4 regions of the Streptomyces sp. NPDC005794 genome follow, and region 3 is predicted to be linked to each of the others. Evidence: riboswitches for the same ligand, from Rfam matches in the RefSeq annotation. Region 3 holds a riboswitch; each other region holds the start of a gene.
The links. Region 3 has a riboswitch for cyclic di-AMP ahead of ACFYQ5_RS35775 (peptidoglycan DD-metalloendopeptidase family protein). Riboswitches for the same ligand answer to the same signal wherever they lie in the genome.
Positions count from the first base shown of each region.

Region 1: it holds a riboswitch for cyclic di-AMP, as region 3 does, so the genes downstream of both, ACFYQ5_RS23990 (transglycosylase family protein) here and ACFYQ5_RS35775 (peptidoglycan DD-metalloendopeptidase family protein) in region 3, are expected to answer to the same signal.
Region 2: it holds a riboswitch for cyclic di-AMP, as region 3 does, so the genes downstream of both, ACFYQ5_RS29725 (M23 family metallopeptidase) here and ACFYQ5_RS35775 (peptidoglycan DD-metalloendopeptidase family protein) in region 3, are expected to answer to the same signal.
Region 4: it holds a riboswitch for cyclic di-AMP, as region 3 does, so the genes downstream of both, ACFYQ5_RS29245 (M23 family metallopeptidase) here and ACFYQ5_RS35775 (peptidoglycan DD-metalloendopeptidase family protein) in region 3, are expected to answer to the same signal.

Region 1 is NZ_JBIAIN010000015.1:102,647-108,387, reverse strand. It holds gene ACFYQ5_RS24000 (septum formation initiator family protein) at 1-17, opposite strand, end outside; gene eno (phosphopyruvate hydratase) at 112-1,398, opposite strand; gene ACFYQ5_RS23990 (transglycosylase family protein) at 1,716-2,408, opposite strand; cyclic di-AMP (ydaO/yuaA leader) riboswitch at 2,409-2,580, opposite strand; gene ACFYQ5_RS23985 (transglycosylase family protein) at 2,871-3,860, opposite strand; gene ACFYQ5_RS23980 (cytochrome P450) at 3,968-5,263, opposite strand; gene ACFYQ5_RS23975 (nucleoside triphosphate pyrophosphohydrolase) at 5,260-5,741, opposite strand, start outside.
Region 2 is NZ_JBIAIN010000022.1:98,658-104,398, reverse strand. It holds gene ACFYQ5_RS29730 (GntR family transcriptional regulator) at 1-696, opposite strand, end outside; gene ACFYQ5_RS29725 (M23 family metallopeptidase) at 917-1,705, opposite strand; cyclic di-AMP (ydaO/yuaA leader) riboswitch at 1,718-1,886, opposite strand; gene ACFYQ5_RS29720 (M16 family metallopeptidase) at 2,078-3,460, opposite strand; gene ACFYQ5_RS29715 (M16 family metallopeptidase) at 3,487-4,839, opposite strand; gene ACFYQ5_RS29710 (DNA topoisomerase (ATP-hydrolyzing) subunit A) at 5,285-5,741, shown strand, end outside.
Region 3 is NZ_JBIAIN010000042.1:3,833-9,573, forward strand. It holds gene hpnH (adenosyl-hopene transferase HpnH) at 1-39, shown strand, start outside; partial or broken gene ACFYQ5_RS35750 (transketolase C-terminal domain-containing protein) at 229-969, shown strand; gene ACFYQ5_RS35755 (aspartate aminotransferase family protein) at 966-2,360, shown strand; gene ACFYQ5_RS35760 (helix-turn-helix domain-containing protein) at 2,427-3,047, shown strand; gene ACFYQ5_RS35765 (DUF6126 family protein) at 3,126-3,299, shown strand; gene ACFYQ5_RS35770 (tyrosine-protein phosphatase) at 3,309-4,133, opposite strand; cyclic di-AMP (ydaO/yuaA leader) riboswitch at 4,548-4,706, shown strand; gene ACFYQ5_RS35775 (peptidoglycan DD-metalloendopeptidase family protein) at 4,710-5,615, shown strand.
Region 4 is NZ_JBIAIN010000021.1:139,303-145,043, reverse strand. It holds gene trmB (tRNA (guanosine(46)-N7)-methyltransferase TrmB) at 1-318, shown strand, start outside; gene ACFYQ5_RS29255 (PrsW family intramembrane metalloprotease) at 389-1,843, shown strand; gene ACFYQ5_RS29250 (aldo/keto reductase) at 1,848-2,792, opposite strand; gene ACFYQ5_RS29245 (M23 family metallopeptidase) at 2,935-3,975, opposite strand; cyclic di-AMP (ydaO/yuaA leader) riboswitch at 3,987-4,139, opposite strand; gene ACFYQ5_RS29240 (PP2C family protein-serine/threonine phosphatase) at 4,373-5,530, opposite strand; gene ACFYQ5_RS29235 (TipAS antibiotic-recognition domain-containing protein) at 5,664-5,741, opposite strand, start outside.

The DNA.
Region 1 (5,741 bases), on a different contig from region 3:
CGGTCCTTCCCGGCCATGTCTCACGCCTCCCCGTTACGCACGTCCGTCCCCGCACACGGTACGGGACCGGATGCGGGGACGGACGGAGGCTGGTGCTCCGGACTCGGGCTGTCAGCCCTCGAAGCGGAACCGCGGGAACGCCGAACGTCCGGCGTACACCGCGGCGTCGTCGAGGATCTCCTCGATGCGCAGCAGCTGGTTGTACTTGGCGACGCGGTCCGAGCGGGCCGGGGCGCCGGTCTTGATCTGGCCACAGTTCACGGCGACGGCGAGGTCGGCGATGGTGACGTCCTCGGTCTCACCGGAACGGTGGGACATCATGCACTTGAAGCCGTTGCGCTGGGCCAGCTCCACGGCGTCCAGGGTCTCGGTCAGCGAACCGATCTGGTTGACCTTGACGAGCAGGGCGTTGGCCGAGCCCTCCTCGATGCCACGGGCGAGGCGCTCGGGGTTGGTGACGAACAGGTCGTCACCGACGATCTGCACCTTGGAGCCGAGCTTGTCGGTGATGACCTTCCAGCCCGCCCAGTCGTCCTCGTACAGCGGGTCCTCGATGGAGACCAGCGGATACGCGGAGACGAGCTCCTCGTAGTACTCGGTCATCTCGGCGGCCGAGCGGGACTTGCCCTCGAACTCGTAGACGCCGTCCTTGTAGAACTCGGACGCGGCGACGTCGAGCGCGAGCGCGATGTCACGGCCCGGGACGTAACCGGCCTCCTTGACGGCCTCGAGGATGAGGTCGAGGGCGGCGCGGTTGGACTCGAGGTTGGGGGCGAAGCCGCCCTCGTCACCGAGACCCGTGGACAGGCCCTTGGTCTTCAGGACCTTCTTCAGCGTGTGGTAGATCTCCGCACCCCAGCGAAGGGCCTCGGAGAAGGACTCGGCGCCGATCGGCGCGATCATGAACTCCTGGATGTCCACGTTGGAGTCGGCGTGCGAGCCGCCGTTCAGGATGTTCATCATCGGAACGGGCAGCAGGTGCGCGTTCGGGCCGCCGAGGTAGCGGAACAGCGGGAGGTCGGAGGCCTCGGAGGCGGCGTGCGCCACGGCCAGCGAGACACCGAGGATGGCGTTGGCGCCGAGCGAGCCCTTGTTCTCGGTCGCGTCCAGGTCGAACATCGCCTGGTCGATGAGGCGCTGCTCGGTGGCGTCGTACCCGACGAGCTCCGGGCCGATCTGCTCGATCACGGCGAGGACGGCCTTCTCGACGCCCTTGCCCTGGTAACGGTTGGGGTCGCCGTCGCGGAGCTCGATGGCCTCGAACGCTCCGGTGGAGGCTCCGGACGGAACAGCAGCACGACCCGTGCTGCCGTCGTCGAGGCCGACCTCGACCTCGACCGTGGGGTTCCCCCGGGAGTCGAGGATTTCCCTGGCTACGACGACGTCGATGGACGGCACGAGGCATCTCCTTCTGGGATCTGACACTGGTTGTGCAGGGTCACTGTGGCCTTGCGCCACGAGCCTAACCGGCTCGGCCCGCTCCGTCGGCCGTCCGCCCGTCCCCTGGGACGAAAAAGGACCCGAGGACCTGCATTCCGGGCAAAGCTCCAGAATTCTACTGGCAGGTAACCACAAGGATCGAACGCTCCCGCTCACGGCGGGCCCGCGACCGGGCCCCACCCGTGGGCGGCCGGCACGGCCCCGGCCCGGCACGCGGGGGGTCAGCGTGCCGGGCCGGGCATCCGGGGCAGGAGGGGGCCCCGGACCGATGGTGGCTACTTCAGGTGGAGCTGCTGACCCGGGAAGATCAGGTCGGCGTCGTCGACGATGTCGTCGTTCAGCTCGAAGAGCTTCTCCCAGCCGCCCTTGACCTTCTTCGCGTCGGCGATCTTGCTGAGGGTGTCGCCGGCCTTCACCTTGTACTCGCCGTCACCCTTCTCGACCTTCTCGCCGGTCGGGGTGGTGACGGTCGCGGCGGGGGCCTCACGCTTCTCGCTGCGCGTGGCGGGCTGCTCGGCCTCGCGCTCCGGCGCGGCCTGCGGGGCCGTGTCGCCGTTCTTCTCGGAGCCGGTGTCGACACCCGGGTCCACACCGTCGTTCGTCAGGCCGCCGGCACCGGCACACGCCCAGGCGCCCGGGCCCTGCAGGTCGAGGAGCTTCTCGGCGGCGGCTATCTGCTGGTCCTTGGTGGCCAGGTCGGCGCGGGCGGCGTACTGGGTGCCGCCGGCCGCTGCCCAGCTGGACTGCGAGAACTGCAGGCCGCCGTAGTAGCCGTTGCCGGTGTTGATGGACCAGTTGCCACCGGACTCGCACTGGGCGACGGCGTCCCAGGTGTCGACGGAGGCGGCAGAGGCGCCGGTCGCACCCATGAGCGGTACGGCGACGGCGGCACCGGTGACACCGGCCAGGGTCGCGATGCGGACGGCCTTGGACGGGCGACGGTGCTTGCCCTTGCTGGAAAGCAGCATGGTTCTCCTCACCGACGCCTACGAGGTGAGCTGTCGGGTTCGGGCCTGTGAGTTGCCCGGCCGCCCGCTCCCGCGGACGACTTCACCCCTAGCCGTACCCCCATCCGTCTCCCGACGGCCGGGTCCGGCACTTACCTGGGTCCCCCGCTCCTGCCTACGGCGCTTTACGCGTCGGTCCCCTTCGGCCGACGGCAGGATTCGGCGTGACGGTCGAAGGTGCCCGCGGTGCGAGCGGCTCCGACCGTAAACACACCCAACCCTCACATTCAAAGATGGACATAACACCCAATCAGCGCGTACCGGCCTGACTGAGTGAGGTGTTTCCGCAGGTCGGAGCCAATATGGACGGATCGGACGGACGGGGCGCGCCAGTTGAAGCAAAGAGACCCATGTCTCACTTACGCATAAGTGGACATAGGCCTCTGAACTGCCCCTGCTTTCGGGGCGTTTTCGCGCTTTTGATCAGTTGGCGGCCGTGGTCTCCGCCTGGTCGCCCCGCGCGTCCGCCCCGACGAGGTCGAGGTCCAGGTTCTGGCCGGGAAGGATCAGGTCCGGGTCGGAGCCCAGTTCGGCCTTGTTGGCCTCGTAGAGCGCGGACCAGCCGCCGGAGAGCTCCTGCGAGTCGGCGATCGACCAGAGGTTGTCGCCCTCACGGACGACGTACGTCCCCTCCGCGCCCTCACGCGCCCCGGAGTCGCCGCGCGACGCGTGCCGGCCGGAGTCCCGCCCGTCGTCCGCACCGGTCCCGGCACTCGCCTCGGGGGCCGGGGTGCCGCGGTGCTTTCCGCCCTTCTCCCCGTCACCCTTCGAGGCGCCGGGCGCCCCAGAGGCCTCGGGCGACGGAGTGGCGGACGGCGAAGCGCCGGCCTCCTCGCCCTGGTCCGCCGTGTCCTCGGGCGCACTCTCGTCCACGCCGTCCTTGACGTCGGAGTCCTCGGAGCCGTTCGCCTCGTCGTCCGTGTCCGCCGTCCCGTCCGCCGGGTCCGGCGTTTCGGACGAGGGGGTCCCGGACGGGGTCGCGGTGTCCGAGGGCTCGGCGGCCGGCTCGTCGCCCGGGTCGACGCCGGGCAGCCCCTCGTCCAGGGCGAGCCCGGAAATCACCGAGCAACTGGCCCACGCCTGGGGACCCTTGTCGGCCAGCACCTTCTCCGCGACGGCTATCTGCTGCGAGCGGCTCGCGAGGTCGGCGCGGGGCGCGTAGTCCGTGCCGTCGTAGGCCGACCAGTCGTCCTGCGAGAACTGCAGGCCGCCGTAGTAGCCGTTGCCGAGGTCGGCGCTCCACATGCCACCGCTCTCGCACTCGGCGACCCGGTCCCAGGTCGACGCGTCTGCGGCTTGTGCGCTGCCCGCGCCGAGGAGCGGGATGGCGATGGCCGATCCCGTGACGCCTGCGGCGACGACGATGGCGGGTGCCTGGCGAGGGCGACGGTGTCTGCCGGTCGCGGAGCCCATGGGATTGCCTTCCGTGTGACTGACATGTGTGACGGGTGAGTCGAACGGTGAACCTAGCCGTACTCGAACGTGTGTCACAAGTCGATGCAGCGGAGATCACGCGAAAGTCACGGAGTTGACAGGCTGTCACTTTCTACGGCCGGATGCCCGGGATCGAACTCGACCGGAAGTGTGCGCAGTCCACGCATGATGAGCCCGCCGCGCCATCGCAAATCGGCAGGTTCCGCAGCGAGCCGCAGGTCGGGGAGGCGTCGCAGCAGGGTCGCCAGCGCCACCCGGCCCTCCAGTCGGGCCAGTGGCGCCCCCAGGCAGTAGTGGATGCCGTGCCCGTATCCGAGGTGCTGATTGTCACTCCGTGCGAGATCCAGGGCGTCCGCATCCTGGAATCGTTCCGGGTCCCGGTCGGCGGCCGCCAGCACCACGAGAACGGGCTCCCCCGCCGCGATGTCCTGTCCTCCCAGCGTCACGGGTCCGGTGGCGTAGCGCCATGTGGCGAGCTCCACCGGCCCGTCGTAGCGCAGCAGCTCCTCGAGGCCCGTGTCGAGCAGTTCCGTCTCGCCCGCGGCCAGCGAGCGCTCCAGGCGTTCGCGCTGGGACGGGTTGCGCAGCAGCGCGTAGGTGCCGTTACCGATGAGGTTCACGGTTGTCTCGAAACCGGCGAACAGGAGGATGAAGGCCATGGCCGCGGCCTCGTTCTCGCTGAGGTGCTCGCCGTGGTCGCTCGCCCGGATCAGCCCGGAGATCAGGTCGTCGCCGGGATTCTCCCTTTTGCGGTGGATGAGTTCGGCGAGGTAGCCGCGCATCTTCTTGACCGACCTGGCCACCCCGCCCCGTGGTCCGCCGCCGTGGCGGATCATCATGCCCGCCCAGTCGCGGAAGTCGTCCTGGTCCTCGCGCGGCACCCCCAGCAGGTCGCAGATCGCGTAGATGGGGAGCGGGAAGGCGAAGTCATGGATGAGGTCCGCGTTCCCCTTCTCGATGAAGTCGTCGATGAGGCGGTCCGTCAGTTCCTGCACGCGCGGCGCGAACTCGGCTACCCGGCGCGGGGTGAACGCCTTGGACACGAGCCGGCGCAGCCGGGTGTGGTCCGGGGGGTCGATGTTCAGCAGGTGCGTCATCAGCTCCGCCTTGCGCTCCCCCGGGATGCCCGTCTTGCCCTTGGCGTTCGCGGACCCCGCGTGGTGGGCCGGGTTCTTGGAGAGCCGGGTGTCGGCGAGGGCCTGTTTGGCATCGGCGTACCGGGTCACCAGCCAGGCCTCGACACCGCTGGGCAGCGCCGTGCGGTGCACGGGGCTGTGCTCGCGGAGCCAGGCGTAGGCCGGATACGGGTCGGTGGCGAACTCCCAGGTGAAGAGTTCGGGCGCTGCGTCGGGCGCGGAGGCCGTCTCGGGGCTGTCGTTCACTCCTCGACGCTATCCGGAGCGGTACTCACGCCGTCCGGAGCGGTCCCGAGCCCCTCCGCCGCCCGGATCGCGTCCCGGTAGGCACGGGCGGCGGCCCGCAGGGCGGCCTCCGGGTCGGTGCCGTCCTGTTCGGCCCGCACGGCCAGGGCGAGCAGCCGGTAGCCGACCCCGTCGCCCTCGGGGAGCGCGGCGTCGAGACCCGCGGCACGGACCCGGCCGCCGAGCTTGGCCGCCAGCGCCAGACCGGGCTGGCCGAGCGGCACCCCGTCGGTGACCGATTCCCGCTGCTTCTCGATCGCCTTCGTCCGCAGCCAGTGCGCGTGGACGTCCTCCGGGGTCTCGGCGGTCTCGTCGCCGAACACATGCGGATGCCGGTGGATCAGCTTCTCGACGATCGTGGCCGCGACGTCGTCGATGCCGAACGGCTCGTCCTGGTCCTCCTGCGCGATGCGCGCGTGGAAGACGACCTGGAGCAGGA
Region 2 (5,741 bases), on a different contig from region 3:
GACTCCCGCGGTGTTTACGGGGTGTTGCGAAGTCCTCACCCCGGACGTTCCCACCGCGCGCCCCGGCAGGTCCGTGCGCCGCAGCCGGTGGGCCGCGGTGGCCCGCTCGGCGTGCTGGGTGGCGAGCGCCCTGGCCCGCTCCGTGTCACGGCGTGCCACAGCGTCGACGAGGGCGCCGTGCTCGGCCCAGGAGTCCGCGGGGCGGGCCGGCTGCTCGACGGCGTACATCCAGGCGATCTTGTGCCGGAGCTGGGTGAGCAGTGCGATCAGCGCGGGGCTGCCCGAGGCCTGCGCCAGCGTCTCGTGGAACCAGCCGCCCAGGGAGCGCAGATCCTCCCCCTCACCCCTGCGCACCCGCTCCTGCCCCAGCCTGACCAGGCCGCGGAGCACCTTGAGGTGCGCCTCGGTGCGGCGCTGCGCCGCACGGGCGGCTCCGAGGGGCTCCAGGAGCATCCGGATCTCGAGGAGGTCGGCGGCCTCCTGCTCCGTGGGTTCGGCGACACAGGCGCCGGCATGCCGGCGGGTGACGACGAACCCCTCGGACTCCAGGGTGCGCAGCGCCTCGCGTACGGGGACGCGGGAGACGCCGTAGCGACGCGCGAGCACCTCCTCGGTGAGGCGGCTGCCGCGCTCGAAGACACCGGAGACGATGTCGTCACGGATTGCCGTGCATACCGAATACGCGGGAATGCGCATGTCCGAACCTCCGCCTTAATCTCCGCGGAACGCGGCCGATCGACGCCTGTTCGGTGACTCTATTGCAACCGGCCGGAATTTCCGATGGCGGGGTGGAATCCATGGATATCTTTTGGCCAGGGAGCACTTCCGCGAGGCTTCTGCGGGCCCCTCCCCGGGGCACCGCGAAGGCCCCGGCGGATGCCGGGGCCTTCGTCCGAGAGATGTCGTGCGGCGTGGGTCAGACCTGGACGCCGTGGGCGCGGAGGTAGGCGACGGGGTCCATGTCCGAGCCGTACTCGGGGGTGGTCCGGGCCTCGAAGTGCAGGTGCGGCCCGGTGGAGTTGCCGGTCGAGCCGGAGATGCCTATCTGCTCGCCCGAGCCGACGCTCTGACCGACGGAGACACCGATCGAGGAGAGGTGGCCGTACTGGGTGTACGTACCGTCGTTCATGCGGAGCACGATGTTGTTGCCGTACGCGCCGCCCCAGCCCGCCTCCACGACCGTGCCGGCGCCGACGGCGACGACCGGGGTGCCGGACGCCGCCTGGAAGTCCACGCCGGAGTGGCTGCCGGAGGACCAGAGCGCGCCACCCGACTGGTAGCCGGTGGTCACGTGCGAGCCGGCGACCGGGAGGTGGAAGGAGTTCAACCGGGCGCGCTCGGCGGCGCGCGCGGCCCGCGCTTCGGCCTCACGTGCCTCCTTGGCGCGGGCTTCGGCCTTGCGCTCGGCCTCAGCCTTCGCCTTCGCTTCCGCCTCGGCCTCGGCCTTGGCCTTGGCGGCGACATCGGCCTGGTGCTGCTGGGCCTTCGCCTGGGCGTCGATCTGCGCGGCGAGGGTGGTGTCGAGGGCGACGGCCTGGGTCAGACCGGTGGCGGTGACGGCCTCGGAGTCCGCGGCGAGGGCAGGGGAGGCCGTGGTGCCGATGACGCCGGCGGTGGCCAGGGCCGCGATGCCGGCGACCTCGGCGCTCTTGCGCGTCAGGCGGCTCGGGGCACGGTGCTTCCCGGTGGCACGGATGAACGCCATGGAGGGGCTGGTCCTTTCCTTCCTTCTCGCCTACCGGGTTAGCTGACGGGTTCGGAGCAGGAAGGTCTCCTACGGGCCCCTGAGCCTCCGACGAGGTACAGGGATCCGATTCACCCCAGGGACTTATTGGGTCCCCGGCTCCCCAGGCTCGCGCCTGACGGGGACTCGGCGATGGCTGTCCGGCGCCGCGGACGCGGCATTCGTCTGGCGGACAGCCGAGCCGACGCTAGAGCGGGCCGCTTTTCCCCACCAAACGGGAAGGGGCTTTTGTCGCACATCCCACAGGATGAATGACAACTTTCCTCGCGATACGGACACATGACAGAACCCCGGCGAGCGTGCACTCGCCGGGGTCCGCCATGTCCCGTTCTGTCAGCCGGTGACGACCGACACCTCGCCGATACCGAGCGCCCTCACGGGCTCGGCGATCTGCGCGGCGTCCCCGACCAGGACGGTGACCAGCCGGTCGACCGGGAACGCGCTGACCACGGCGGCGGTCGCCTCGACCGTGCCGGTCGCGGCCAGGCGTGCGTACAGCTCGGCCTGGTAGTCGTCCGGAAGGTGCTGCTCCACCTGGTCGGCCAGGGTGCCCGCGACGGAGGCCGCCGTCTCGTACTTCAACGGGGCCACGCCCACGAGGTTCTGCACGGCGGTCTCGCGCTCGGCATCGGTGAGCCCTTCGGCCGCCAGGGTGCGCAGGACCTTCCACAGGTCGTCGAGCGCGGGACCGGTGGACTCCGTGTCGACGGAACCGCTGATGGCGAGCATCGCGGCGCCGGTCGCCCCGGAGGACGAGCCGGGCGCCGTCGAACGCAGCACCTGCCCGAAGGCCCGGACGCCGTACGTGTAGCCCTTCTCCTCGCGCAGCACCCGGTCCAGCCGGGAGGTGAGCGTGCCTCCCAGGCAGTACGTGCCGAGGACCTGGGCGGGCCATACGCTGTCGTGCCGATCGGCGCCGATCCGGCCGATCAGCAGCTGGGTCTGCACGGCTCCGGGGCGGTCCACGATGACCACACGGCCGGTGTCGTCCGCGGTGATCGGGGGCACCGGCCGGGCCTGGCCGGCGTTGCCCGACCAGTCCCCGACGGTTTCGGAGAGCAGTGCGTCCAGGTCCACCTCGGTGAGGTCGCCGACGACGACCGCCGTCGCGGTGGACGGGCGCACATGGGCGTCGTAGAAGGCGCGCACGGCGGCGGCGTCGATGCGCCGGACCGTCTCCTCGGTGCCCTGGCGCGGACGCGACATCCGTGCCGTGGCGGGGAAGAGCTCCTTGGAGAGCTGCTTGGCGGCCCGGCGGGCCGGGTTGGCCTGCTCGTGCGGGATCTCGTCGAGGCGGTTGCCCACCAGGCGCTCGACCTCGCTCTCCGCGAAGGCCGGGGCCCGCAGGGCCTCGGCGACCAGGCCGAGGGCCTTGGTCAGCCGTGAGACCGGGACCTCCAGGGAGACCCGGACACCCGGGTGGTCCGCGTGGGCGTCCAGCGTGGCGCCGCACCGCTCCAGCTCGGCGGCGAACTCCTCCGCCGAGCGCTTGTCCGTGCCCTCGGACAGTGCGCGCGCCATGATCGTGGCCACACCGTCCAGGCCCTCGGGCTCGGCGTCCAGCGGGGCGTCGAGGAAGATCTCCACCGCGACGACCTGCTGGCCGGGGCGGTGGCAGCGCAGCACGGTCAGCCCGTTGGGCAGGGCGCCACGCTCGGGCGCGGGAAAGGCCCAGGGCCTGGCCTCGCCGGCGGTCGGCTGCGGGTGGTACTCCATCGCTACTCCAGTCACGGCGGCGTCGGTCACTTGTCCGCCCCCTCGTGCGCGTCGGTGCCGTCCGTCTCGTCGGCCGGTTCGACCGGCTCGTAGACCAGGACCGCACGGTTGTCGGGGCGCAGATGCGCCCGGGCGGCGGCCTTGACCTCGTCGGCCGTCACGTCGAGCACCCGGCCCACCGCGGTCAGGGCGAGCTGCGGGTCACCGAACAGGACGGCGTACCGGCACAGTTCGTCGGCGCGGCCGGCGACCGTACCGAGACGGTCCAGCCACTCGCGCTCCAACTGCGCCTGGGCGCGTTCCATTTCCTCCGGTGTGGGGCCCTCCTCCGCGAAGCGGGCGAGCTCCTCGTCCACGGCCGCCTCGATCTGGGGCACCTCGACGCCACCGGACGTCTTGACGTCCAGCCAGCCCAGCGAGGGCGCGCCGGCCAGCCTGAGCAGCCCGAATCCCGCTGCCACCGCCGTACGGTCGCGACGGACCAGGCGGTTGTGCAGACGGGACGACTCGCCGCCGCCGAGCACGGTCAGTGCGAGGTCCGCGGCGTCGCACTCGCGTGTGCCGTCGTGCGGCAGCCGGTAGGCGGCCATCAGCGCACGCGCGGGGACCTCCTCCTGGACCACTTCGCGCAGCTGTTCGCCGATGACGGCGGGCAGCGAGCCGTCGCGCGGGGGCTGCTTGCCGTCGTGGGAGGGGATGGAGCCGAAGTACTTCTCGACCCAGGCGAGCGTCTGCTCCGGGTCGATGTCCCCGACCACCGAGAGCACCGCGTTGTTCGGCGCGTAGTACGTCCGGAAGAACGCCTGCGCGTCCTCCAGGGTCGCCGCGTCCAGATCGGCCATCGAGCCGATCGGCGTGTGGTGGTACGGGTGGCCCTCCGGGTAGGCGAGGGCGGTGAGCTTCTCGAAGGCGGTGCCGTACGGGACGTTGTCGTAGCGCTGGCGGCGCTCGTTCTTGACGACGTCGCGCTGGTTCTCCATGGACTCCTCGTCGAGCGCGGCGAGCAGTGAGCCCATCCGGTCGGCCTCGAGCCACAGGGCCAGCTCCAGCTGGTGCGTAGGCATCGTCTCGAAGTAGTTGGTGCGTTCGAAGCTGGTCGTCCCGTTCAGGGATCCACCGGCCCCTTGCACCAGCTCGAAGTGCCCGTTCCCCTTGACCTGGCCCGAGCCCTGGAACATCAGGTGCTCGAAAAGGTGAGCCAGGCCGGTACGTCCCTTGACCTCGTGCCGGGAGCCGACGTCGTACCAGAGGCAGACCGCGGCGACGGGGGTCAGATGGTCCTCGGAGAGCACCACGCGCAGGCCATTGGCCAGACGGTGCTCGGTCGCCGTCAAGCCGCCGGAACCGGCCTGGGCTGTGGCCGTGTGACCCATGGGCATGTACGTCCCTTCGATCGGTACAGGATTTCCTGCCGGACCTGCCACTCTAAGACCGTCCGGCAGATGGTGGGCGGCGTCGCGGAGCTGGGCACGCACATCTGCCACGTTGTCGTCAATCACCATGGCTCCTTCCCCAAGCTCTCAACTTCGTTCGAGCAGGGGAGACCCCAACGGCCTCGATCCTCCGCCTTTCGGCCGCACGCACCCAGCCCCGCTCCTTCCTCCACCCACCATGTGCCGGACGGTCCGGCCAAGCGCACGGGCACCTGGCGAAGTTCCCGTCGGGTGAATGTTGTCGTAGATGCTGCCGTAAACAGGGGCTCTGCGGGGCCCCGGGAGCCGCTTCGGACGGGTCGAGGTCGGCGTTGTCAGTACGGCGGGCCACAATGGTCGGCGTCAGAACCTGAGGTTGCCCGACAGAATCTGTGAAGGAGTCGCAGCCGCGATGGCCCGCCGCAGCACGAAAACCCCGCCGCCGGACGACTTCGAGGAGAAGATCCTCGACATCGACGTCGTCGACGAAATGCAGGGCTCCTTCCTCGAGTACGCGTACTCGGTGATCTACTCCAGGGCTCTGCCCGATGCCCGCGACGGCATGAAGCCCGTGCACCGCCGCATCGTGTCCCAGATGAACGAGATGGGGCTGCGCCCCGACCGCGGCTATGTGAAGTGCGCCCGTGTCGTGGGCGACGTGATGGGCAAACTGCACCCACACGGTGACGCGTCGATCTATGACGCACTGGTGCGCATGGCACAGCCGTTCTCGATGCGCCTGCCCCTCGTCGACGGGCACGGCAACTTCGGCTCACTGGGCAACGACGACCCGCCGGCCGCCATGCGGTACACCGAGTGCCGGATGGCCGACGCCACATCCCTGATGACGGAGTCGATCGACGAGGACA
Region 3 (5,741 bases):
CTGCGAGCGGCCCGGGAGACCATCGGAGGGAACCGCTGATGCCGTGAGCGCGGGTCCGGAGGGCAGGAGGAGGCCGGAACCCCGCCGGGGTTCCGGCCGTGACCGCGAGCCGAGAACAGGACCAGGGAGAGGGGCCCGGGCGTGACGCTGCTGGAATCCATCAAGGGGCCGCCGGATCTCAAGGCACTGAGCCCACCGGAACTCGGTGAACTCGCCGAGGAGATCAGGACCTTCCTCGTCCGGGCCTTCGACCAGGTGCTGATGGACGTCGCCCTGCACAGGTGCGGGGTGACGTTCGTCCTGGACCGGGCCGGTGTCACCGGAGTGGACGGCCCCTCGCACAACGGCGTGTGGGACATGTCCGTGCTCCAGGTCGTCCCGGGACTCCGGATCGCCGCTCCGCGCGACGCCGACCGGCTGCGCGAGGAACTGCGCGAGGCCCTCGACGTCGACGACGCGCCGACGGTGATCCGGTTCCCCAAGGAGTCGGTGGGGGAGCCGGTCCCTGCCATCGGGACGGTCGGCGGGATGGACGTCCTGCACCGGGCACCGGACCCCGATGTCCTGCTGGTGGCCGTAGGAGTACTCGCTCCGCTCTGTCTGCGGGCCGCGGACCTGCTCGCCGGAGCCGGAATCCGCTGCACCGTCGTCGACCCGCGGTGGGTCAAACCGGTCGACGAGCAGCTGCCCGCGCTCGCCGCGCGGCACGGGCTGGTGGCGGTCGTCGAGGACAACAGCAGAGCGGGCGGAGTCGGCTGGGCCGTCGGACAGGCGCTGCGGGACGCCGGCGTCGACGTACCGCTGCGGACGTTCGGAATCCCCGAGAGGTTTCTCGCGCACGCCGGGCGCGGTGAGGTACTCGCAGAGATCGGGCTCACGCCGGTGGAGATCGCCGGACGCGTCAGCGCGGCGCTGGAGCGCCGCGCTGACGCGGGAAAGCGGACCACGCCGAAGGAGAACGGGGCATGAAGGACGAACAGCCGGGCTTCGATCTGGCGCGGCTCCTCGCGGAACGAGGTGCCGAACGCTACGAGCTGCACACCCGGCACCTCAACCACCAGCTGCCGCGGATGCTCCACACCCTCGGTTTCGACAAGGTCTACGAGCGGGCGGAGGGCGCGCACTTCTGGGACGCGGAGGGCAACGACTACCTCGACATGCTCGCCGGCTTCGGCGTGATGGGGCTCGGCAGGCACCACCCCGTCGTACGCCGGGCGCTCCACGACGTCCTGGACGCCTCGCTCGCGGACCTCACCCGCTTCGACTGCCAGCCGCTGCCCGGGCTGCTGGCCGAGAAGCTGCTGGCGCACAGCCCGCACCTGGACCGGGTGTTCTTCGGCAACAGCGGCACGGAGGCGGTCGAGACCGCCCTGAAGTTCGCCCGGTACGCGACCGGCAAGCCGCGGATCCTCTACTGCGACCACGCCTTCCACGGGCTGACGACCGGCTCGCTCTCCGTCAACGGCGAGAAGGGCTTCCGGGAGGGCTTCGCGCCCCTCCTGCCCGACACGGCCATCACACTCGGCGACCTCGACGCGCTGCGGCGCGAACTGAAGCGCGGTGATGTGGCCGGGCTGGTCGTGGAGCCGATCCAGGGCAAGGGCGTCCACGCCTCACCACCCGGCTTCCTGCGGGAGGCACAGGAGCTGCTGCACCGGCACAAGGCCGTGCTCATCGCCGACGAGGTGCAGACCGGGCTCGGACGGACCGGCGACTTCTACGCGTACCAGCACGAGGAGGGCGTCGAACCCGATCTGCTCTGCGTCGCCAAGGCGCTCTCGGGCGGGTACGTCCCGGTCGGCGCGACGCTCGGCAAGGACTGGATCTTCAAGCGTGTCTACTCGTCCATGGACCGGGTCCTCGTCCATTCCGCCAGCTTCGGATCCAACGCCCAGGCCATGGCGGCCGGCCTCGCCGTCCTCGCCGTGATGGAGCAGGAGGAGACCGTCGCGAACGCCCGTCGCACCGGTGATCTGCTGCGGGAACGGCTCGCCGCGCTCGTCGGCCGCTACGAGCTGCTGCACGAGGTGCGCGGGCGCGGGCTGATGATCGGGATCGAGTTCGGCCGCCCGTCGTCCCTCAAGCTGCGCAGCCGCTGGACGATGCTGCAGGCGGCCCGCAAGGGTCTCTTCGCGCAGATGGTGGTGGTGCCGCTGCTGCAGAAGCACCGGATCCTCACCCAGGTCTCCGGTGACCACATGGAGGTGATCAAGCTGATTCCGCCGCTGGTCATCGGAGAACCGGAGGTCGACCGCTTCGTGACCGCCTTCACCGCCGTCATGGACGACGCGCACAGTGGGGGCGGGCTGATGTGGGACTTCGGCAGAACACTGGTGAAGCAGGCCGTCGCCAACCGCTGAGAACCGCGACTTTGCCTCTGAGGCAAATTATTTGCCTCGGAGGAAAGGTTTTGGCCCAATGGAGGTATGAATCCTCCTGACGGTGGGGTGGTCGACGAGATCCCCGGGATCGCGCCACGCCTGCGCGACCTGCGCCGTAATCGTGGCCTCACCCTGGAGGCCGCGGCCGGCCGGGCCGGGCTCTCCCCGGCTCACCTCTCCCGTCTCGAGACGGGCCGGCGGCAGCCTTCGCTGCCGATGCTGCTCGGCCTTGCCCGTGTCTACGGTACGACCGTATCCGAGCTCCTGGGCGAGATGCCGCCCGAACGTGACGCGATCGTCCGCGGAGGCCCGCTCGACGGCACGCCGGGAGGCGCCGGGGCCGGTGGCTGGCTCTACCGGCAGGCGGGCGGATCGGGCCGTGCCATGCAGGCGCTGCGCGTCCGCGTCCCGTACGGGACCGAGGGCGATCTCGTACGCGTCCACCCTGGGGAGGAGTGGCTGTACGTCCTCGACGGCCGGCTGCGCGTCGTGCTCGGGGAGACCGTGCACGACCTCGATCCGGGGGACAGCGCGCACTTCGACTCGCTGACCCCGCACCGGATCGCGGCACTCGACACCGGCGGGGCGCGCCTGCTCTTCGTCCACACGCTGTTGCAGAGCCCGGCCGCCGAGCTGTGCCTGGGCAACGGGGTCCACCGGCTCTGAGCCCGCACGCCCCCACGCGGCGTCCCTACCGGGCGTCCCTTCGTCACCCCGGCCGTGCGGCCGGAAGAGAGGACTGTCATGTCCGATTCGGAGTACTACGACCCGCTCACCCCGCGCAGGCCGAAGAGTGCGGACGCCCAGGAGCGGCGGATGCCTCGCGGTGTCGTGATCCGGCTCTTCGCCTACCTGGTGGCCGGACACGTCATCGCGGCCTTCCTCTTCCTCCTCTTCACCGTGGCCGGTAAGGGCTGAGCCCAGGCGTCACGCGCCCTCGACGAGGCGCTCACGCAGTTTCGCGCGGGTCTCGTGGCTGATCTTCAGCCCTTCGAGGAGGTAGCGGTCCGTGCTGCCCCATATCTCCTCGATCGTGGCGAACGCCGCGTCGAGGTATTCGGCGTGCGCACCGAAAAGCGGATTGAGCAGCTCCATCACCTCGTCGGACATTCCTGCCGACGAGGTGTCGCTGCGCCGCACCCTGTAGCGCCGGTGCGCGTCGTTCGACTTGAGGTAGTCGGCCTCGATGGCCTCCCTCTCGACGCCGACCGCGAGCAGCGAGACCGCGATCGACAGCCCCGCCCGGTCCTTGCCCGCCGCACAGTGCATCAGGGCCGGCACGCTGTCCTCGGCCAGCGCGTGCAGGACGCGGCTGTGCTCGGCGGTGCGGTCCCTGATGATCGAGCGGTACGAGGCGACCATACGCTCCGTTCCCTTGCCGTCGGCCAGGATCGAGCGGAGCTGCTGGATGTTCCCGTCGCGCACCAGCCGCCAGAACTCCGCGCCGTCGGCGGGATCGGAGAGGGGAATGCTGACATTCCGGACGCCGGGCAGCTCCACGTCGTGACCGTCGAGCTTGTGGTCGGCGGCGTTGCGGAAGTCGAAGACCGTGTGCAGGCCGAGCCCGGCGAGGAAGGCGGTGTCGGCCTCGTCGGCGTGGGCGAGATGGCCGCTGCGGTAGAGGCGCCCGTAGCGGACGGTGCGGCCGTCCGTGGTCGGGAGCCCGCCGACGTCACGGAAGTTGCGGACACCTGTCAGGTTCACATCCGTCGGGTCGGGGCCGGCCGGCGGGACCTCTGGCAGCTGCGTCACAAGGGCTCCTGGAGTGTCGGGCGTCGGCGCCGCTCGCCGACGGGGCACGCCCGCGACGATACGACATGGCCGCATCGGGCAACCGTCCGTGGTGCTGTGGCATCGGCCCGTCCGGTGAGGCGCCGTCCATGCCATGTCCGTATTGGTGTATTTAGCGGAACATGCCCTGCTTGTGCGGGAGATGGGCTGGCGCAGGTGAGCGGAATCATATCCGTGACGGTGTGTGGTGAAGATCCCGAGGGGTATTCCGGACGCCGCGCGGAAAGCCAAGATCCGTAATCCACGGAGTGTGACGGGAATTCCGTGCCGGAAATGAAGCGTGGATTCCGGTTCGCAATACACGGCTTGTTCGCCGCGTCCCGGCTCGCTTACGGTCACGGTCAATCCGGACGGAACGCCTCATCCTGCCGCCGCCCGGAATCCGCACCGACTCACGTGTGGCAGGAGCGGGGGAACCAGGTAGGCCGCCGGCCGGAGGGATCCGGTACGGCTCGGGGTTAAGCCGCGCACCGCGCGGCCGGGCATCTCCAGTCCGAACCCGACAGCTCACCTCGCAGGCGCCGGAGAGGAATTCCCATGCCCGCAAAAGGCAAGCACCGTCGTGTGAAGTCCGGCCCGATCGCCCGAGGCGTCCTTGCCGCAGGGACCGGCGGCGCCGTTCTCGCCCTCCCGCTGATCGGCGCCACCGGCGCCCATGCCGCCGAGCAGTCCGCTCCGGCCGCCCAGAGCGCCCCGGCCTCGGCGGCGAAGAGCTCCCCGAAGACCTACTCCGTGGTCTCCGGGGACTACCTGGCGAAGATCGCGGCCGACAAGAAGGTCAAGGGCGGCTGGCAGAAGCTGTACCAGGACAACCGCGATGTCGTCGGCGAGAACCCGAGCCTGATCCTCCCGGGCATGAAGCTGACTCTCGGCGCCAAGACGTCCGGCTCCGCCGAGAAGTCCACCGAGTCCGCGCCCTCCGAGGCCGCCGCCCCGTCGACGCCCAAGGCCGCCGCTCCGGCCGAGAAGCCGGCCGCCGCCACCGAGGAGACGGCCGCGAAGACCGCCGACTCCGGTGCGTCGGAGAGCGACAGCTCCGGCTGGGCCGCCCCCGTCGAGAGTCCCAACGTCACCACCCAGTACCGCGCCTCCGGCGCCAGCTGGTCCAGCGGCTACCACACGGGCTCCGACTTCCAGGCGGCCTCCGGAACCAGCGTCCGGTCCATCGGCCCGGGCACCGTGGTCTCCGCCGGATGGGGCGGCTCGTACGGCAACGAGGTCGTCATCCAGCACAGCGACGGCATGTACTCCCAGTACGCCCACCTGTCCTCGCTCGAGGTCTCGGCCGGCCAGACCGTCACCGGCGGCCAGCAGCTCGGCCTCTCGGGCTCCACCGGCAACTCCACCGGCCCGCACCTCCACTTCGAGGTCCGGACCGGCCCGAGCTACGGCTCGGACGTCGACCCGATCGCCTACCTGCGGTCGCACGGCGTCTCCATCTGAGACACACCACCTGAGGGTGGGGAGAGGGGGGGGGGGGGGCGGGGCCCCCCCCCCCCCCCCAAAACCCCCCCCAAAAAAAAAAAAAACGGGGTTTTTGTAAACCACCCAAAAAACCAAAAAAAAGTA
Region 4 (5,741 bases), on a different contig from region 3:
GCCCTGGACGGGCTCCGGGTGTACTTCCCCGACCCCTGGCCCAAGAAGCGGCACCACAAGCGGCGGCTGATCCAGCCGGAGTTCCTCGACCTGGTGGCGCAGCGGCTGAAGCCGGGCGCTGTCGTCCACTGCGCGACGGACTGGGAGCCGTACGCGGAGCAGATGCTGGAAGTCCTCACGGCACACCCCCTGTTCGAGAACACCCAGGCGGACGGCGGCTACGCGCCCCGGCCGCCGTTCCGGCCACTGACCCGCTTCGAGGGCCAGGGCCTGGACAAGGGGCACGTCGTGCACGACGTGCTGTTCACCCGTCTCTGACCGGCCACGCCCCGCCACCCCGCCCGACGCGGCATGGCCAGGTGTCAGTCCCCCTCGTTAGGGTCGTCGGGTGTACCAGGGGTTCGTGCAGCACCAGCAGCCGGACGTCCCGGTTCTCGAGGAGCAGCGGCTCGACGAGTTCCTGGGCGCCGTCCCGGAGCGAGGCCAGTGGCGTTACCGGCCCCGCATCGTCGGCATGGTCTGGCGCAGCAAGGCGTTCCGCGCCGGAGCGGTGATCACGGTGCTCGCACTCTGCGGCCTGGTGATCCTGGCCCTGGTGCGCCGGCAGACGGGGCCTGAGGGCTTCCTGGTGGGGCTGGGCCTGGCCGTACTGCCCGTGCCGCTGCTGATGGCGGCGTTCCGCTGGCTCGACCGGGTCGAGCCGGGTCCGTGGCGGAATCTGCTGTTCGCCTTCTCCTGGGGCGCGTGCGCCGCCGCGCTCGTGGCGATCATCGCCAACTCCTTCGCGACCCGGTGGATAGCGACGGCCACCGCGGACCCGGCGAGCGCCGACACCCTCGGAGCCACGGTCGTCGCCCCGGTCGTCGAGGAGACAGCGAAGGCCGCCGCGGTCCTGTTGATCTTCCTCTTCCGCAGACGGCAGTTCGGCGGGATCGTCGACGGCATCGTGGTCGCCGGATTCACCGCGACCGGCTTCGCCTTCACCGAGAACATCCTCTATCTGGGCAATGCCTTCGGCGAGGACCAGCAGCAGGGGACCACGGGCTTCGTCTCCGTGACGGCGGGGACGTTCTTCGTCCGCGTGGTGATGTCGCCGTTCGCGCACCCCCTGTTCACGGTGCTCTCCGGCATCGGCTTCGGCATCGCGGCGCTCGGCGGCGCGCGCCACCGGGTGCGCCGGATCGTCCTGCCGCTGCTCGGGCTCGTCCTCGCCATGGGCATGCACGCCCTGTGGAACGGCTCGTCGTCCTTCGGACCGTACGGCTTCTACGCGGTGTACGGCGCGTTCATGGTGCCGGCCTTCGGCCTGGTGACCTGGCTGGCGATCTGGTCGCGCCAGCGGGAGCTGCGCACCCTCTCCACCGAGCTGCCGGTGTACGCGGCGGCCGGCTGGCTGGCTCCCGCCGAGCCCCTCGCGCTGGCCTCGATGCGGGCACGGGGCATGGCCCGCGACATGGCCAGGCACTGGAACAGCCACCCGGACCGCGCCCGGGGCAGGGCCGCGGCCCGCGCCGTCGCTGAGTACGAGTCGTTCGCGACGTCCCTGGCCATGCTGCGCCGGAGGGCCCGCCACGACGGCCCGGGAGCGGACTTCGCCGTCCGCGAGCAGGAGTTGCTGCATCACCTCTGGCACCGCCGGGACATCGCGGGCCCGGCCCTGACCTACGCGGCCCACGCGACGGGCCGGCTGCGCGCCCACCGGCCGCCCTCGCCGCCCCCGTTCCCCCGGCAGTTCCCTCACGGCGGGCCGCCTCAGCAGCACCTCCCCGCACCGCACCGGCACTACGGCGGCTACAACCCGTACCTGGAGAACGGCGGCAGGCACCGCGCACCGCCGGGTTAGGACGTCAGGCGGATGCCTCGGTCAGCTCCGCCACCTGCTGCCCGGTCAGCTTCAGGTCACCGACCGCCACCAGCGCCGGCAGCTGTTCGACGGTACGCGCGGAGGCGATCGGCGCGGTCACGGTCGGCCGGGCGGCCAGCCAGGCGAGGGCGACCGTGGCGATCTCGGCGTCGTGCTCCTGGGCGATCCTGTCGAGCGCGGCGAGCACCTTGCGGCCGCGCTCGGTCTCCAGGTGCTTGCCCGCGCCCTCGGCCCGTGCGCTCTCGACGGCCGCCCCCGGCCGGTACTTGCCGGTGAGGAAGCCCGAGGCGAGCGCGAAGTAGGGGACCGCTGCGAGACCGGCACCGGCCGCCGTGTCCTGGAGCGCGCCCTCGTAGGTGTCGCGCGAGACGAGGTTGTAGTGCGGCTGCAGGGCGACGTAGCGGGCCAGGCCCTCGCGCTCGGAGAAGTCCAGCGAGGCCTGGAGCCGCTCGGGGCTGATGTTGGAGGCGGCGATCTCCCGCACCGTGCCGGCCTTCACCAACTGGTCGAGGGCGGTGATGATCTCCTCGACCGGGACGTTCTCGTCGTCGAAGTGCGTGTAGTAGAGGTCGATGTGGTCGGTGCCGAGACGGCGCAGCGACGCCTCGGCCGCCTCCTTGACGGTGGTGGGCGAGAGCCCCTTGTACGCGGGGTGGGCGCCGACCTTGGTGGCGATGACGACATCGTCGCGGCGGGCACGGGCCTTCAGCCACTTGCCGATGAGGGTCTCCGACTCACCGCCCTCGTTGCCCGGGGCCCAGGCCGAATAGGAGTCGGCCGTGTCGATGAAGTTGCCGCCGGCCGCCACGTACGCGTCGAGGACGGCGAAGGTCCGGTCCTCGTCGGCCGTCCAGCCGAAGACGTTGCCGCCGAGAGCGAGGGGGAAGACCTGAAGGCTCGAAGAACCGAGTGGGCGCAGAGTTGTCATACCCAAGAACAACCGGTCGCCGCAGGCGACTATTCCGGTTCACGGGACGGCGGCCGGAAGGCGGCGGGTTCCCGGCCCCGGTCGGACCGGCGGCCCTGACGTCGGGGGGTCGTGCGTCAGGGCCGCCGGGGTTCCGAGGGGATCAGATCGTGAGGCCCTTGCCGCGCAGCCAGCTCATCGGGTCGATGCCCGAGCCGTCCGCGGTGTGGATCTCCAGGTGCAGGTGTGCGCCGGTCACATTGCCGGTCGCGCCGACGCGGCCGATGGTCTCGCCGGTGGTGACCTTCTGGCCGGCGGTCACGCCCATCGAGGACTGGTGGCAGTACCAGACCTCGGTGCCGTCGTCGAGCTCCAGGACCGTGCGGTAGCCGTACGAACCGGAGTAGCCGGCCGACTTCACCGTGCCGCTGTGGACGGCCTTGACCGGGGTACCGGTCGGGGCCGCGAAGTCCAGCCCGGTGTGGTGGCCGGAGGACCACATCGAACCGGCCTGACCGAAGGTCGAGCTGATGTAGTACGAGGAGGTCGGGACGGCGTAGCTGGCGGCGAGCTTGGCGAGGCGCTCGGCCTCCGCCTTCTTCTTCGCCGCTTCCTCCGCCGCCTTCTTCTTCGCGGCGACCTCGGCCTCGGCGTCGCTCTGCTGCTTCGCGGCCTGGGCCGCGGCCGCCTCGAGCGCCGCCTGCTCCTCCGCGGCCTTCGCCTCGGCGTCGGCTCCGGCCTGCTGCTGCTCGGCCTGCTGGAGGATGCGGGCGCGCAGCGCCTCGCCGGCGTCGGTGGTGCCCTGCTCGGCCTCGGTGGCGGTGATGCCCGCAGTGGTGAGCGGGGAGGACGCGGCGACCGTCTCGTGGTCCGAGTCGGAGTCGCCGGACATGAACGCACCCACGCCGGGAAGGGACTTGGCGTCGGGGAGATTGTCCGCGATGGAATCGGGAAGAGAGATGGAGACCGGCGGCTTGCTCTGAGCGGTGGCCATGCCACCCGCTCCGACGGCCGCGATGACCCCGACGCCGAGGACGGTGGAGCTACGGGCGAGGCCGCGCTGCTTGGCTACGCGATGCCGGCCGCGTACGGGACGGATGGACTCCTCGGTGGGGTTCCATTCCTCCCACGTCCTGTCCTCATCACCGAGGCTTCCGGTCCTGAAGGATGACGGTGCCTCGGGGGCAGGCTGGTTGGACGCCACGTGGGCGCACTCCTTTCCTTCCTTCTCGCCTACCGGGTTAGCTGACGGGTTCGGAGCAGGAAGGTCTCCTACGGGCCCCTTCGTCTCTCACGAGACGCAGGTGTCCGATTCACCCCATGTAGGTGGTTCCCCGGTTCCCTTGCGGAATTCGGCGCTGCGCACGGTGCCGCCTCTTGCGACGACAGGTACAACCGCGCTGCGTTATCGAACGTTAATAGACACCCGGGTCCGATTCCAAGCTGTTCCCACAGTTCATTCGCCGCTGCGGCCTGGACTTTCGGGTGTCAATCGGGCGCAAACGGGCGACTTGAGTACCCCTCACCCATGCGGCAGTTTCTGACGGTGCGTCAAATGTTATGCGGAGCGGGGTCTTTCGACTACCGACGGTCGCGACCGGTCATTCACTGTCCCGCCGCACGATCTTCACCGTCGTCCGCCGCTCCTGCTGCCCCCGCGCGGGACGCCCGACCGCGAGGAGCGCCAGGTCGTCCGTCGACCGGCCGCCGGTGTGCAGCCGTACGTCGTCGGTGAGCGCGGACAGCAGTTCCTCGGGCCCCGGGAAGAGCCGGCCGCGCAGCCGGTCCGCCGGATCGTAGAAGGCACCCTTCGCGTCCCGCGCCTCGGAAAGCCCGTCGGTGAACGCCAGGAACATCGCACCGGCCGGCAGCGACCACTCGTCCGACCGGTCCGGCCACACGTCCAGCCCCATCCCGAGCGGCAGCGCGGGCACGGTCGGCGACACTACGTCCAGCGCCCCGTCCGCATGCAGCACGAGCGGCTCGGGATGACCGCGGTTGACGACCCGCATCGTGTCGGATCCGGCCGGGATCTCCGCGAGGACAGCGGTGACGAACCCCTCCATGGAGTCGAGCCCGCCCCGCCGCGAGTTCTCACGGGCCAGCGCCCGTTCCAGCCGCTGGACCACCCCCTCCAGCGACAGCTCCTGTTCCGCGGCCTCCCGGAACGCCCCGATCACGACGGCCACCGCCGCCACGGCGTCCAGCCCCTTGCCCCGTACGTCACCGAGGACCAGGCGCACCCCGTACGGAGTGTTCGCGACGGCGTACAGGTCGCCGCCGACGAACTCGTCCGCCTGCGCCGCCTCGTACCGCGCGGCGACCAGCAGCCCGCCGATCCGGTCCTCGGGCGTCGGGAGCACCGCGCGCATCGCCGTCTCCGCGATGACCCTGGCAGAGGCCAGTTGCTCGTTCCCGCGACGTACGACGCGGTTGATGACGAGGGAGAGCACGGCGACGGTGACCAGGGTCAGCAGGTCGGTGACCGGCACGACGTCGGTGAGCAGGCCGTCCCAGACGCGGATGGCGAGCACGACGAGGATCGAGATGACCGCGACCCGCACCGTGCCGGCCAGCGAGAAGAACGGGGCGGCGATCAGCGGGGCGGCCGCGAAGAGCGGGACGGCGGTGACCGCCGACGGCGTCACGAGATCGAGGATCACTCCGGCGCAGATCATCAGGGCGGGCAGCACGCGCACGAACTGACGGGCACGGGCGTTCCCGGCAGCCCTCCCTCGCCGTCCGTCCCGCTTCCCCACCTGTGCACTCCTGCCCGGTCCACCCACGGCTGCGGACGGTACCGCGCCCCACCCAGGCTGGCCGGAGCCGCGCCGAGCGGCGACTCGTCATCGGCCAAAGGGAGGAGTGCGCCGGAGCCCCGGCCGCAAAGGGTCAGTCGAAGAGCCGGTGCTGCGCGTAGATCGTCAGTGCATCCCGTACGAAGACGGCTGTTCCGTCTCCCCGCCGATC